One region of the Paenibacillus urinalis genome, then DNA from elsewhere that is predicted to be linked to it. Evidence: riboswitches for the same ligand, from Rfam matches in the RefSeq annotation. Region 1 holds a riboswitch; the other holds the start of a gene.
The links. A riboswitch is a leader RNA that binds a small molecule or an ion and turns the genes downstream of it on or off. The one in region 1 is predicted to bind S-adenosylmethionine.

Region 1 (7,356 bases):
ACTCCAGCGGGACTCACCCGCAAGGAGCTGATCTGGCTCGTAAAAGGAGCAGGACGTGTTCCAGTTGAACGGGATACATTCTATAACGAGATTGAAGTATTTGAATAAGATCAGTTGACTCTCCCATTACTGCACTTCTTAATTATTAACGGATCAGTTCCCGAGCAGGGGCTGATCCTTACTTATGCACGAATGCCAGCCCATACAATAACAACAAAGACGACGTTACCCATAATATTGGACTGTCGATTCTATATTTTGTATAACCAGACAACAGACAGCTTCTTTTTATGTGGGTGCACATCAGGAAAGGAAGTTATTTCGCTATGAAGAATATTGTTGTACTTGGAGGCGGCTACGGCGGCCTCACCATTGTTAAACACTTAATTGAAGGTGCATTGCCGAAGGATGTCCATATCACGCTGGTCGACCGCATGCCTTTTCAGGGTCTGAAGACAGAATACTATGCACTGGCAGCCGGAACCGTGTCTGATTATGATCTTCGGGTACAGTACCCGGTTCACCATCAATTAGAATATCGATATGGCGAAGTGACGAGCATTGATCTGGATGCAAAATCCATCTCCCTTCAAAATGAAGAAATGATTGAATATGATCAGCTCGTCATCGGCCTTGGCTGCACCGATCGGTTCCATGGCACTCCAGGTGCCGAGGAACATAGCTGCACAATACAAAGCTTCAAGAGCACTCGTGAAACGTATATGCGTCTAAGCGAGCTCAAGCCTTACGCCAATGTTCATATTGTGGGCGGTGGACTCAGCGGAGTTGAAATGGCAGCGGAAATAAGAGAAAGCCGTGCAGACCTGAACGTAACCATCCTGGATCGCGGTGAGCGTGTTCTCTCTGCATTTCCACAGCGACTATCTGCTTACGTGGGTGAGTGGTTCAGTGAGCACCAGGTAGAGATCAAGAATCATATTTCTGTCTCCCGTGTTGAGCCTGGCTCAATCTATAATCGAGATGAGGAAATTATGACTGATGCCATCGTGTGGACGGCAGGAATTCAACCTGTACAATTGGTACAGGATCTGCCTGTTGAGAAAGATCCAAGCGGTCGTGTGAAATTGAACGAGTACTACCAGATTCCTGAATACAAAGAAGTCTATGTTGTCGGAGACTGTGCGAGCCTTCCTTTTGCCCCAAGCGCCCAAGCAGCTGAAGTGCAAGGTGAGCAAATTGCGCATGTCATTTCTGCTCTTCTAAGAAACGAAGAGCCCAAAATCGAGGTCCTTCGCCTAAGAGGCACACTAGGTGCTTTAGGCAAAAAGGCCGGATTTGGGCTCATGGGTAAGACCTCCATGATGGGGCGTGTTCCGCGTATTCTGAAGAGCGGTGTTCTCTGGATGTCTAAGCGTCATCTTGGCTAGCTTGCGCCAAGCGAATTAACTCATATATCCAAGTCATCCCATGCGTCAGCTTCAGCCATTTTGGACAAAATGGCTTCATGCAGTTCTTTAGGGCTGGCCGCGGTGATAACCTCACCATTGACCAGTGCAAAAGGGGTAATGCTGCATTGTCCGCAATTGCTGAGGCAGCCGTATTCGATGACGTCATAGTCCATATTCTCTTCAAGCTCTTCAAAGAGCTCATCCGTACCAAAGTGCATGTTATTGGTACAAAATTCAATAATCGGTCTCAATTTATTCACCTGCTTTTGGTTTGACCATTTTATTTTGGCGTAATTTATACTATAATAAAGGGAAGGAAAGGAGTTGATAATATGAGCGAAAACGTACAAAGCAGCACCATGTATGATGAAGTCTCTGACGTGCTCGATAAACTTCGTCCGTTCCTGCAGCGCGATGGCGGTGACGTGGAATTGGTCGATGTCGAAGACGGTATTGTGAAACTGAAATTGATGGGTGCTTGCGGTAGTTGCCCAAGCTCCACCATCACACTAAAAGCAGGGATCGAACGCGCGCTAGTCGAAGAAGTCGAAGGCGTAGAAGAAGTCGTTCAAGTATTCTAATATCCCATATCATCATATAAGAGAGTCCCGAAGCTTCTGTCATGTGCAGAAGCCGGGACTCTTTTTTTTGGAGACACTTCGGACTTCTCGCGCTCAATCCCCATCCTTGATGGTCGGTCTTATCGGATCCAATCCGCCGGAAATATCCATAATATTACCGGTAATAAAGTCCGATTGCTCCAAACATAAGAAATGTATGACTCTTGCAACGTCTTCCCCGCTGCCAGGTCTGCCCCGAGGGGTCTCCTTATCAACGAGCCCGCTGACCGCTTCAATCGTCATTTCTTTATGATCTCCTCTAATATCCCCCGGACAGATCATATTCACTGTAATTCCATAAGGTGCTTCCTCGACGGCCAATGTCTTCGTGAACGAAACCAGTCCTACCTTGGCAGCCGCATACACCGCACGCTGCGGCCAGGATCTTGCCTCTCCTGCATGGCTGAATCCAAAGTGAATGATGCGGCCCCATTTCTTGCGCCGCATGGAAGGCAGCACCCGATGATCAAGGAGCATCGTACCGACCAGATTGCCCTGCATCAGCATCATAATCTCTTCTTGCTTATATTCAGCAAACAGCCTCCGCTCACGAATGAACGGTCCTGCATTGTTAATCAGTATGTCCACTTCTCCAAGTTCCTTCTCAACCGTGGTGACGAGTCGCTCTGTATCATCGGCTATACAGACATCCGCTTGTACCGCAATACAACGCACACCAAGCTTCATGATCTCGCTTGAAGAGCTTCCGCTTCTTTCCTGCTATGCACATAATTTAATGCAATATCGAAGCCTTCAGCAGCCAGCCGAAGAGCTGTCATCTTGCCAAGGCCCTTCGCACTTCCCGTAATAAGGGCGACTTTATTGTCCAAATCCCTTCCTCCTTCTAACAAGAGCGGTTACTAATTCAGTATAATATAGGGAAGGACAGAATGAAAGGAACGGCATACGAAACAGTCCCGTCCGGCACTTTTTTAACAACAAAGTACCGAACGGGACTGTTTATCATCTTCTTGAATCAATTAAAATGCAGGTACGATCGCTCCAGCATAATTATCTTCAATGAACTGTTTAATCTCATCGGATTGCAGAGCATCATTCAGCTTCTGAATAGCCTCATTGTCCTTGTTATCCTCGCGGGATACGAGCAGGTTCGCATATGGAGAATCTGCATCTTCAAGGAAGAGAGCGTCTTCCAATGGGTTAAGATCTGCTTCAAGCGCATAGTTAACGTTGATTACAGCAAGCTCTACTTCACCCAGCTGACGAGGAAGCATCGCCGCATCCATTTCGATAATTTCCAGGTTTTTTGGATTCTCTGCAATATCGCTGATCTTGGATTCAATGTTCGTGTTATCAGTCAATTTGATGATACCGTTCTTGTCCAGAAGAATAAGGGCACGGCCGCCGTTGGTTGCATCGTTTGGAATGGCAATCTTCGCACCGTCCTGCAGCTCATCTGCAGAGGTAATTGTATTCGAGTAAGCACCAAGCGGCTCCACATGTACCGGATTGAGAGCAGTCAGCTTAAGACCACGTGTCTCGATTTCGTTATCCAGGTAAGGCTTGTGCTGGAAGAAGTTCGCATCGAGCTGACCTTCATCAAGCTGTACGTTTGGCTGTACATAGTCGTTAAAAGTAACAATTTCCAAATTAACGCCTTGCTCTTCAAGGATTGGTTTAACCTGCTCTAGAATTTCAGCATGTGGAACCGGAGTTGCACCGACCTTCAAGGTTACTGTTTCTTCTGTGCTTCCCGTGCCTTCACTTCCTGTGGTATCGGGAGCGGAATCGTTGCCGCAAGCTGCCAGTACCAGAACCAGAGTTAGAGTTAATGCAGATAAGAACCATTTTTTCATTACAGATGACCCTCCTATATAATCTCGATATATGTGATAAAGGATGAACCATTCAACGTCCATGCCCTAAATCCAAAGTAAAATTAAAACAAACTTACAGTTGCTCTATTATCTTCGAGTAAAATGCTTCACTAAGCGATCCCCAATCATCTGCAGTGCTTGTACGAGCACGATCATGATAATAACAGCAATGATCATCACTTCATTCTCATAGCGGTAGTAACCGTAGTTGACGGCGAGAGAACCAAGCCCTCCACCACCGACCATTCCCGACATGGCTGTGTAGGATACGAGCGTAACAATGGTCATGGTCATCCCCGCAAGCAGACCCGGTAGAGATTCCGGCATCAGCACCTTCCAGATAATCTGACCCGTCGATGCGCCCATTGCCTGTGAGGCCTCAATGACACCGCGGTCGACTTCACGAAGCGCAGTCTCAACAAGTCTGGCAAAGAACGGCGCTGCCCCCACAACAAGCGGAGGAATGGTACCGAGAACACCGATCGCCGTCCCTACGATTTCTTTCGTAATCGGAATCATCGCCACAATCAGAATGATGAATGGCACTGACCGCAAGATGTTAACAATCACAGACAGCACATTGTAAACAGACTTGTTGATTCCTGATGTGGAACGGGAAGTCATGAACAAAATAATGCCCAGCGGAAGACCGATAAGAATTGAAAATAGTCCGGATGCCCCCAGCATCTTTAATGTATCTAAAGTGGCCTTCTGGAATTCATCCCAGTTGATGACGGAAAAATCAAGCCCCATCATGCCATCACCTCCACTTCTAGCCCTTGTGACACAAGCTCATCTATCGTACTGCGAATCAGCTCAGGAGGACCTTCAAGTCTTACCGTAAGCTGTCCATAAGGCACTTGCTTAATAGTTGAGATGGTTCCTTGCAGGATGGCAAAATCAATACCAAGCCTTCTAGCCGTCTGCGACAGAATCGAATCATACGTTTTGCTTCCAAGAAACGTAATCTTAACCGTTTGGGAATGCTCCAAATGTGTCGCCATAATGGCTTCACCGAGCAGGTCGCCCGAATCCGTTTCACGTAGAATAAAGTCCTGGGTTACAGGATGCTGAGGCTTGAGGAACACTTCCGTCACCGGCCCCTCTTCCACAATACCGCCCTGATGAATGACGGCGACACGATCACAGATCGACTGAATCACATGCATCTCATGTGTAATTAGTACAATGGTCAAATTAAAGCGTTTATTGATATCCAGCAGCAGCTTAAGTATGGAATTCGTCGTCTGCGGGTCCAGTGCTGAGGTGGCCTCATCACATAGCAGCACTTCCGGGTCGCTTGCCAGCGCACGTGCGATACCAACGCGCTGCTTCTGACCGCCTGAGAGCTGAGAAGGATACTTTTTACTATGCTCAGTCAGACCAACCAGCTCTAGCAGCTCCTTCACTTTACGATCCACTTCCGCCTGATTGGTCTTCACGAGCCGTAGAGGAAACGCAACATTATCATACACAGTAGCTGAACTGAGCAGATTAAAATGCTGAAAAATCATACCGATCTTGCGGCGCTTCGCCTGCAGCTGCTGTTTGCCAAGCCTGGTCATGTTAATGCCTCCGACCCATACCTCACCGGCTGTCGGACGCTCAAGCAAATTAATTAAGCGGATCAGCGTGCTCTTCCCTGCGCCGGAATGACCGATGACGCCGAAGATTTCACCCTTTTGAATGGACAGATTAAGCCCGGATAAGGCCGTCGTGACCTGTTTTCCTTTGCCGTAGTCCTTTTTAATATTTTTTAGTTCGATCAAATGAGGTACCTCCTTACTTACTGCAATCCGTTCTTCTCTATGTCAGAGCTTCTATTTCTTTACACTTGTTTTACCCGTATGCCTTGCTTTCTACCCGAACCCCTCGTGGAAGAATATCTGATAAAAAGAAAAAGCCGCCTTTTTGCTAGACAAAAAGGGGCTTGTTATCATTAAGCGATTCCTTCTCATCTGCCAAGATCGTAAGAAACCTCACGGTCTTGAAGGATTTAGCACCATGTCATTCGGGTACAGCAGTCTTACTGACTGCAATACTGAATCGGTTGCCGGGCTTCATAGGGCCTGTCCCTCCGCCACTCTCGATAAGAACATATATGCGATTGTGTGTTTAACTCACTTTATTACTTATTTCAGCAATTTCAGAAACTAAGTGAAAGTATAAAATACTTCACACCACTTGTCAAAGGAAAATATTACATTATTTTTATCGGATTTCTTATGTTGAGGATTTGACAGCATTTTTGGCCATAGATGTGCTCTTCTGCCAGTTGTTATTAATGTAATGAAATGCCGCTGTCACGCTCTTGGATACAAGCTCTAGGCCAAGCTCAAGATCCTGTGTAAAAGACTTCAGATCCTCCAGCTCAATTTTGCCATGAAGAGTCTGATGCTTCTGCCACAGATCATCCACCATCTCAATATTCATGTGATGAATTTCTGTATTTCTTCGTTTTCGCAGACGATTCATCGAGTCTGAATATCGATCTTTAAGATCGTTCAGCTCCTGAACAAGCGGCATATGCTGCTTCAAATATTCAAATTGACGAAGAACCGTGAAGTAAGAGAAATGCACCTTCACCTTAGAAGTATGAAGATCATACCAGTCATCCAGCAGGTTACCAAGCTTGTCGAGAATAGCAAACATGCGAATAAAGCCATCCTTGTAAAAATAAACATAACGAGCGTAATCCGCCTTCTCATCCGGTTCCATATCTTCTGTTGAGGAAGAATGAACTTTGGCGGCAAAGAAAGAGGCAGCAAAAGTGCTCTGCTCCAGTTCATCAAGTGAGGTCATCAGACCTCGGGTCCAAATATCGAGCTTGCGATAATCATGTGAAGGGTCGTTTCCTCGATCTATAGCCGCTCCAAGCAGCTGCAGTGTCTTCGCCATGGTATCCATGGCTTCTTTTAACTCTCCGGTGTTAACCCGGGCGGGCTCTCCCAATAAGGTTCGAAGCATATGCGTGTCCTCCTGTGCATCTGTACAGCTTATAGTTCCCGAATTCTGCACCTCACAACCATAATTACTTGATAATCCTGACGGATGGAATGATGGATAAGAGGTGAGTCCATGCAAGATATGTACCCCGTTGAATCAATTCCATAACTCATTAAAAAATCATTTTGATCTATATATACCCTTGATTGAAGCAGCTAAAGGTATTATGAAATTGATTCCGTTATCAGGCATTTTGAAAACAAAAGCCTGCGGAGTATCTCCGAAGGCTTAACAAGTGCGTGACACACGCCTGAGTTATGTATCCCGGGCAGCGACCACTGCCCGAGTGAAACGATTAGCTTTCCCTTTTACCAGCTAGCTCTGTTACAGCTTATTACTGCCCACTGGCTTGGCAAGTCTCCACACGACATAGCTCATATAGCACAGCATGCCGAACAAGACGGCAATGATTGTCATATGTGCCAGTACGACGAACATGTAGACTTCAGGACGATTCATTGTCAGCATCAGTCCAACACCAGA
Region 2 (7,356 bases), 2.6 Mb from region 1:
GGTTCGGGATGCATTCGCTTCATGATGACATGCGCAGCCTCACCTATTTTTTCGACTTCATCCGATTCAAACAAAAGAGTCGCGTCCTCCACAGTCAGACGCTCACCATTCAAAGCTTTATCTAAGATATGGTTTACTCCGCTCATACGGCAGCCTCCCTTATCGTTAATATGTAACAATAATAGAAATATTGTCTTGTCTATCGTAACATAGGTTAAATGTGAAAAGAAGCACCTATTATAAGCATGCTTCTTTTTCATCTAGATATATAGGTTCAAAATCTTACACAATCGTGTACTTTAATTCTACCGATTAGCTGCTAGTGCCTGATCCAGATCTGCAATCAGATCATCGATATCCTCAAGTCCAACAGAGAATCGCAACAGTCCGTCTGTAATTCCTCTGTCGAGCCGGAAATCCTGAGGCATCGCCGCATGCGACATCATCGCCGGGTAAGAGAGTATACTCTCTACCGCACCAAGACTTACCGCAACGAGCGGAAGCTTAACTGCATTCAGCACCTGCTTGGCACGCTCTCCCGACCCGACGTCAAAGGAGACGACGGCACCATACCCAGTGGATTGACTCTCATGAATCTCTCTTCCAGGATGATTCATAAGACCAGGATAGTAGACAGCATCAATATCTGAGCGATTGGTCAGCCAGGCCGCAAGCTTGGCTGCACTTTGCTCCGAATGCGCCATTCTTGCACCCAGTGTCTTCATCCCGCGCATAAGCAGCCAGGATTCTTGTGCACCAAGAACCGTACCAAGACCATTCTGAAGCTTCTTCAGCTCATTAGCAATGGCTTCTGTCCGGGCAACAGCAAGGCCCGCTAGCACATCGCTGTGTCCTCCGAGGAATTTCGTAGCACTATGCAGTACGATATCGACTCCTTGTTCAATCGGCCGCTGATAATAAGGGGTCATGAACGTATTATCAAGCAGTGTAATAAGTCCTTTCTCCTGAGCCCAAGCTGTCACACCTGCCACATCGGTAATACGAAGGGTTGGGTTCGACGGCGTTTCCATAAATACGGCTTTGGTATTCGAGCGATATGCAGCTTTGACCTTGTCCAGATCCGTCATATCCACAAATGTCGTTTCAATATTCATCCGAGTCAGAATCGTACTGAGCAGACGGTAAGTACCGCCATATACATCTTCCGTAGCGATAATGTGATCTCCCGCAGATAAGATCATTAGCGCACTGGAGATGGCAGCCATTCCGGAGGAGTATGCAAATCCGCGAACGCCTCCTTCCAGTAAGGCAATGTAGTCTTCTAGCGCCTGACGAGTCGGATTCCCTGAACGGCTGTAGTCATGAACCGGCGGAGCGAATATGTCATGATGATGAAAAGTAGATGCCTGGTAGATCGGCACACTGGAAGCCCCCGTGCCTTCATCTATCTCTGCCCCAAAATGCAAGAGCTTCGTATCAAATTTATAGGAGTCGTCACGGTCCTTCTTACTCATGTGCTGCGCCTCCCTCAAGCTCTTGATGAGCCTTATCAAATGCCTGGCTTAAATCAGCAACGATATCATCAATATGTTCTATTCCGACAGAGAAACGAAGCAGGCGCTCATCAACACCAATCGCGTCACGAATTTCTACCGGAATATCCGCATGGGTCTGTACAGCCGGATAGGTCATCAGCGACTCCACTCCACCCAGGCTCTCCGCAAAAGCTACCAGCTTGATGTGTCTCAGGACGGGCTCAACGTATCTTGCATCCTTCACTTTGAAGGACAGAATGCCCGTGTTACCGCTGGATTGTTTATTTTGAATATCATGTCCTGGATGATCTGTAAGTGCAGGATAATAGACATCTGTAATTAAGGAGTGCTCGAGCAGGAATTCGGCCACTTTGGTTGCGTTGTATTCATGGCGCTCCATACGCAGTGCGAGTGTCTTCATACCGCGCATAAGCTGATAGCTGTCGCTTGGAGAGAGTACAGCTCCGATTGAATTATGTAGAAAAGCCATCTCTTCCGACAGCTCTTTTCCCTTGGTTACGATGAGACCACAGAGTACATCATTATGACCGCCCAAATATTTGGTCGCACTATGCACGACAATGTCAGCCCCAAGCTCAATCGGGCGCTGGAAGTAAGGTGTTAGCAATGTATTATCTACAATCGACAATAGACCATGCTTTCTTGCCCAGCCGCACACTTTTTCAATATCCGTAATCATCATAAGAGGGTTCGTCGGTGTCTCAATAAAAATAGCTTTGGTATTTTCATTTCTTACACTTTCGAGTGCATCAATATCATTCGTATCCACATAGCTTGCAGTAATGCCATTCTTGGACAAGATCCGTTCCACCAAACGATACGTACCCCCATAGAGATCAAGCGAAATAATCAGATGATCTCCTTGTCCGAACTTGGCAAAGATCGTCATAATAGCCGCCATACCCGAGCTGCATGCGAATCCTGCATCACCAGATTCCAGCTCAGCTGCTGCTTCTTCAAGAACCTTTCGGGTTGGGTTCGTTGTACGAATGTAATCAAATCCGGTGCTTTGACCAAGCTTCGGATGTCTGAAGGCTGTGGATTGATAGATCGGGAAATTAACTGCCCCCGTTACCGGCTCTTTCACTGATCCAATCTGTGCTAATCGGCTTTCAATGTTTAGTTTGTTGTCTCCCATTCGTAAACATCCTCCTCTAAGTTAGGTAGAATTCACTTAAATCTGTGGTCCAATGTCGTACGGCGTCTCTTGGTACACATAATAGTTGAGCCAGTTAGAGAAGAGTAAATTCGCGTGAGCTCTCCAGGTAGATGGCGGAACCTTACTTGGATCGTTGTTTGGAAAATAGTTATACGGAAGCTTCACATCAAGCCCTTTGTCCTTATCCCGATCATACTCCCATTTCAAAGATAACGGATCGTATTCGGAATGGCCCGTTACAAAAATCTGTTTTCCATCCTCAGTAGCTACAATATAAACCCCAGCTTCTTCTGACTCGGACAGGATCTCAAGACCAGGAACCTGCTCAATATCTTCTCTTGTCACCTCGGTATGGCGAGAATGCGGTGCGAGGAATACTTCATCAAAACCACGAAGCAGCTTGACATGAGATTTGTTGATCGTATGATGGAACACGCCAAAGCATTTCTCAGGAAGCCCTACCTTCGGTACATTAAAGTGATGGTACAGACCTGCTTGAGAGGCCCAACATATATGCATTGTTGAGGTTACATTGGTCTTGGTCCATTCAAAGATCTGCTGGATCTCTTCCCAATACGTCACTTCCTCAAAATCCATCTGTTCAACCGGTGCACCGGTAATGATCATGCCGTCAAAGCGAAGATGCTTAATCTCATCAAATGTTTTGTAGAACATATCCAAATACTCTTGGGACGTGTTCTTGGACACGTGAGACTTGGGATGAATGAGTACAACATCAACTTGAATGGGTGTATTACCAATAAGACGGAGCAGCTGTGTTTCTGTCGTTTCCTTCGTAGGCATCAGGTTGAGTATCCCGATACGAAGCGGCCGGATATCCTGCCTGTACGCATGGCTTTCGTCCATGACAAAGATGTTTTCTCCTGCTAGTACTTCCTTGGCCGGTAGAGCGTCTGGGATTTTAATTGGCATTAATACTCCTCCTTATATGGTGTTTGAAGAGCGAATATCATGAGAGAGCATGGGGGAGCAGAATATTTCGTCCTAACACAAAAAGACCTCACTCAGTAATCGAGAAAGGTCATCTGTTCGTATTCGAAAATGCGCCTCTCTCATCTCTCAATTCGTCTGTACCCTTAATAAATAAGATCAGACGACTGCAAGAATTAGCACCGTGCGTATTCGCCGGTTGCCGGGTATCATCGGGCTAGTCCCTCCACCTACTCTTGATAAGATTTCGCTATATTTTATTGTCATATACCCATTACTATAATGATTAGATCGTTATTCGTCAAGAACTGGACTGTTCAAAATAAGCACCAGAAGACAACTCAAGAAAATAAAGCACCAGATGTGCTTCACATACATAGACTGCCTTTGAATAGTGTAATATTTTCATTCTTGATTGCTTAATTCGAGAGCGTTATACTAGTCAAGTGTTAAATATCTAAAATGATGGGGTGACGTAAAATGGAAGGCGACCCGAGGCCTAGCTGGCAGCCGAATAAATATAACTATATAGGATGTACCATCAGCTTGCCGGTTGGACGGGAGCGCATATTTTACGGGCGAGACCTCTTCTCTATACCTGCTTAAATTGTGTGACCCTTCACTTTACCAGCACTGATGCGTTCACTTTCCTTCGTTATTCAGCTTGTCCCTATAACATTTACGGGAGATTAATAAGGAGTGGATACACATGAAAATAAGACTGGTGAATGAAGGAGTTTTTACTCCGCTTGACAACATTGAAGATACAATTACTCCTCCCGCTGAAGGGTTCTACTGGATTGATGCAGATGTCGACGATCTGGCTGTGCTGCAGCCTCTCTTCTCCATGCATGATCTGGCCGTTGAAGACTGTCTCAGTGAGGAAGAACAGCGTCCAAAGCTCGAAATATATGAAAGCCATTATTTTATCGTTGTAAACAGCATCCGGTTTGATGATGAAGAAATATTTTTACGTGCCGTGAACCTATTTCTGGGTAGACATTATATTATTACGGTTACCAAGCAGAAGATTAACGAGCTTCGCACACTCAAGCCTATTCTCTGGGAGGAAGAAGTCAGCACACCTGACCGTTTCCTCTATTACCTTGTCGATTCGATCGTTGACAATTATTTTACAGTTGGTGACCGGCTTGAGGCACGGATTGATGAGCTGGAGGAAGACATTCTGATGCACACCAAGAAGTCGCATCTGAACGAGATCATTGGTCTGCGAGGTGAGATTCTGTGGTTAAGAAAGGCGCTGTCTCCACAGAAAGAAGTCATCAATACACTTAACAAAAAAGATCTGCGGTTAATTGATGATCAGCTTCAGAAATATTTCAGCGACATTTATGAAAATGCGGTGAAAATATCTGAAACCTTCGATACACTCCGCGATCTGATGGGGAACTTACGTGAGGCTTATCAGTCCAGTATTTCAAACCGTGCCAATGAAATCATGCGTGTGTTCACGGCGATTACTACGGTGTTCATGCCGCTGACTCTGATCACAGGCATCTATGGGATGAACTTCACCAACATGCCTGAACTAGATTATAAATATGCTTATTTTATCGTTATCGGTGTGATCTTCGTGCTCGGTCTATCGATGTATTGGATTTTCCGCAAGAAAGACTGGATATGACCTCATCTTCGATATTGTAAATAAAATGATGTAAGGGTCCAGAGCTGTCTAAGACAGCGTTCGGACCCTTTATATTTTTAATCTAGCCGACTTGTCGATCTGCTTCTGTCTGTCTTCTAAACCGAATACGAACCATGCGCAGACGCTCGTACAGCTGATCCAGCGGCCCTACAGAAGAAGGATCTTCGCCATATACACGCTGCAGTACCGGCTTCAAGAAGCCCGTGCCCAGCTCATCATAAGCATTCCAAATCTGCTCCTGCTCTTCATCGGTCATCCATACCAGCTCCTTGGCAATCAGTGCTTCTGTATCGTACCCTCCTTTCTCCAGCTCCTCGAGAAAATCAACCAATTCTCTCCGTGTTAATCCAGAGCTTGTGCTGATCTCATCCAGAGAAAGATTACTGGCAATACCTGATAATACAGTCTTCTTTAATGTAAAACGCTCCAGCTCCTGCTTATATTTCTGCTCCTTTTGCTTGAATACCCATGATTCATACTCTTCTTCATTCAGGGCTTCATGTACCCAATCAAGCGGAAATGCATGCTCTCTTGCTTCATTTGCCGTAATGGCCAGAATTTCCTCCCCGTACTCTGCCGCCTTATTATCACCGACACCCGGCAGCTCACGCAGCTCCTCAAGGGTATGTGGAACATAGGCACTGATCATTCGAAGCAGCCGATTGCTGGCTATAAAATAAGGGGCTTTCCGCTCTGTTTGAGCCTTCCTTCTCCGCCATACGCACAGCTCCTGATACAATTCCTCACGTCCATAGAGCTCGCTATAGCATTGCAGCTTGGTCGCCCCTTGGCTTCTCGTTCTTGTGTCCCCTGCTTCATGAAACACACCTTCAATCAGCGGTCTATATCCTTCGCTCATCTTGATCGCCAGCTGCAGGCGATAAATATGCATCATTTCATTCCATGACGTACCTTCATACCAAATGTCCGAGACCTCCTCTTCAAGGCTGTTCTTGTTCCAGCCCAGCTTCCACCTTCCTTCTTCCTCTCCAATCCATAACTGTGCATAAGTCACTTCCGCTCCGGGAGCCGTATTTGAAAGCTGGTTCATAAATACAATCTTCATGCTATTCGTCCTCCTCCTTAAGTCAGCCCAGCACGCATAACAAGACAACAAAAAAAGCACCCCTCCCACATTTAAATGCGAGAGAGGTGCTTCCTCATGAAATCCGTACTGTTCTGTTAGTCATCATCATACCATAATTGATAAATATTTCAAGAATGTATATGCCGTGTGTACTCAGAATTTTAATTCGTCTAGTTCAATCCCAGTTCGATTTTGGCTTCTTCTTTGGCCAGCTTGGCCAGTGCAAGCGCACCACAGATCCCGGCATTATCACCCAGTTCAGGATAAACGACATATTCGTCGACTCGCTCCATAATACTTGGATGCTGTACATAACCTCCTAGCAGCTTCTTCAGCTGTGCTCTCACTTGAGGGAAGAGCTGCTCCTGCTTCATAACACCGCCGCCCATAATAATCTTCTGCGGAGAGAGAATAAGCACGTAATTTACCAAAGCCTGAGCCAGATAATAAGCCTCCATCTCCCAAGCCGGATGATCTGCGGGAAGCTCGATGCCTTGTTTGCCCCAACGTTTGGATATCGCAGGACCTGCCGCGATCCCTTCCAGGCAGTCACCATGATATGGGCAAAATCCCTCATAAGTATCCTCCGGATGACGTCTTACACTAATATGCCCCATTTCAGGATGTGACAAGCCGTGAATTAATTGCCCGGATACTACCGCTCCTGCGCCAATACCGGTACCTACCGTAATATAAATGCAGCTATCCAGCCCTTTTGCTGCTCCCCAAGTATATTCTCCCAGCGCGGCTCCATTCACATCGGTATCAAAACTCATCGGAACCTGAAAATGCGATTTCAATTTACCAATGATATTATAACCACCCCAGAAAGGCTTTGGTGTTGTCGTAATATGACCATATGTAGGACTCGATTTGATAGGATCAATAGGTCCAAAAGACCCTACACCAAGTGCCTCGATCTTATGCTGTTCAAAAAAAGAGATCACCTGAGCCATCGTTTCTTCCGGCTTCGTTG

Region 2: it holds a riboswitch for S-adenosylmethionine, as region 1 does, so the genes downstream of both, metA (homoserine O-acetyltransferase MetA) here and PUW25_RS20900 (methionine ABC transporter ATP-binding protein) in region 1, are expected to answer to the same signal.

The regions. Positions count from the first base shown of each region.
Region 1 is NZ_CP118108.1:4,517,396-4,524,751, forward strand. It holds gene mqnE (aminofutalosine synthase MqnE) at 1-108, shown strand, start outside; gene PUW25_RS20870 (NAD(P)/FAD-dependent oxidoreductase) at 327-1,388, shown strand; gene PUW25_RS20875 (YuzB family protein) at 1,409-1,660, opposite strand; gene PUW25_RS20880 (NifU family protein) at 1,742-1,990, shown strand; partial or broken gene PUW25_RS20885 (SDR family oxidoreductase) at 2,084-2,859, opposite strand; gene PUW25_RS20890 (MetQ/NlpA family ABC transporter substrate-binding protein) at 3,010-3,846, opposite strand; gene PUW25_RS20895 (methionine ABC transporter permease) at 3,955-4,623, opposite strand; gene PUW25_RS20900 (methionine ABC transporter ATP-binding protein) at 4,620-5,636, opposite strand; SAM riboswitch class I at 5,819-5,963, opposite strand; gene PUW25_RS20905 (Cthe_2314 family HEPN domain-containing protein) at 6,091-6,834, opposite strand; gene PUW25_RS20910 (COX15/CtaA family protein) at 7,198-7,356, opposite strand, start outside.
Region 2 is NZ_CP118108.1:1,667,782-1,675,137, reverse strand. It holds gene mqnC (cyclic dehypoxanthinyl futalosine synthase) at 1-146, opposite strand, end outside; gene PUW25_RS07695 (aminotransferase class I/II-fold pyridoxal phosphate-dependent enzyme) at 306-1,475, opposite strand; gene PUW25_RS07690 (aminotransferase class I/II-fold pyridoxal phosphate-dependent enzyme) at 1,468-2,655, opposite strand; gene metA (homoserine O-acetyltransferase MetA) at 2,692-3,609, opposite strand; SAM riboswitch class I at 3,747-3,873, opposite strand; gene corA (magnesium/cobalt transporter CorA) at 4,337-5,272, shown strand; gene PUW25_RS07675 (HRDC domain-containing protein) at 5,355-6,359, opposite strand; gene PUW25_RS07670 (ROK family protein) at 6,551-7,356, opposite strand, start outside.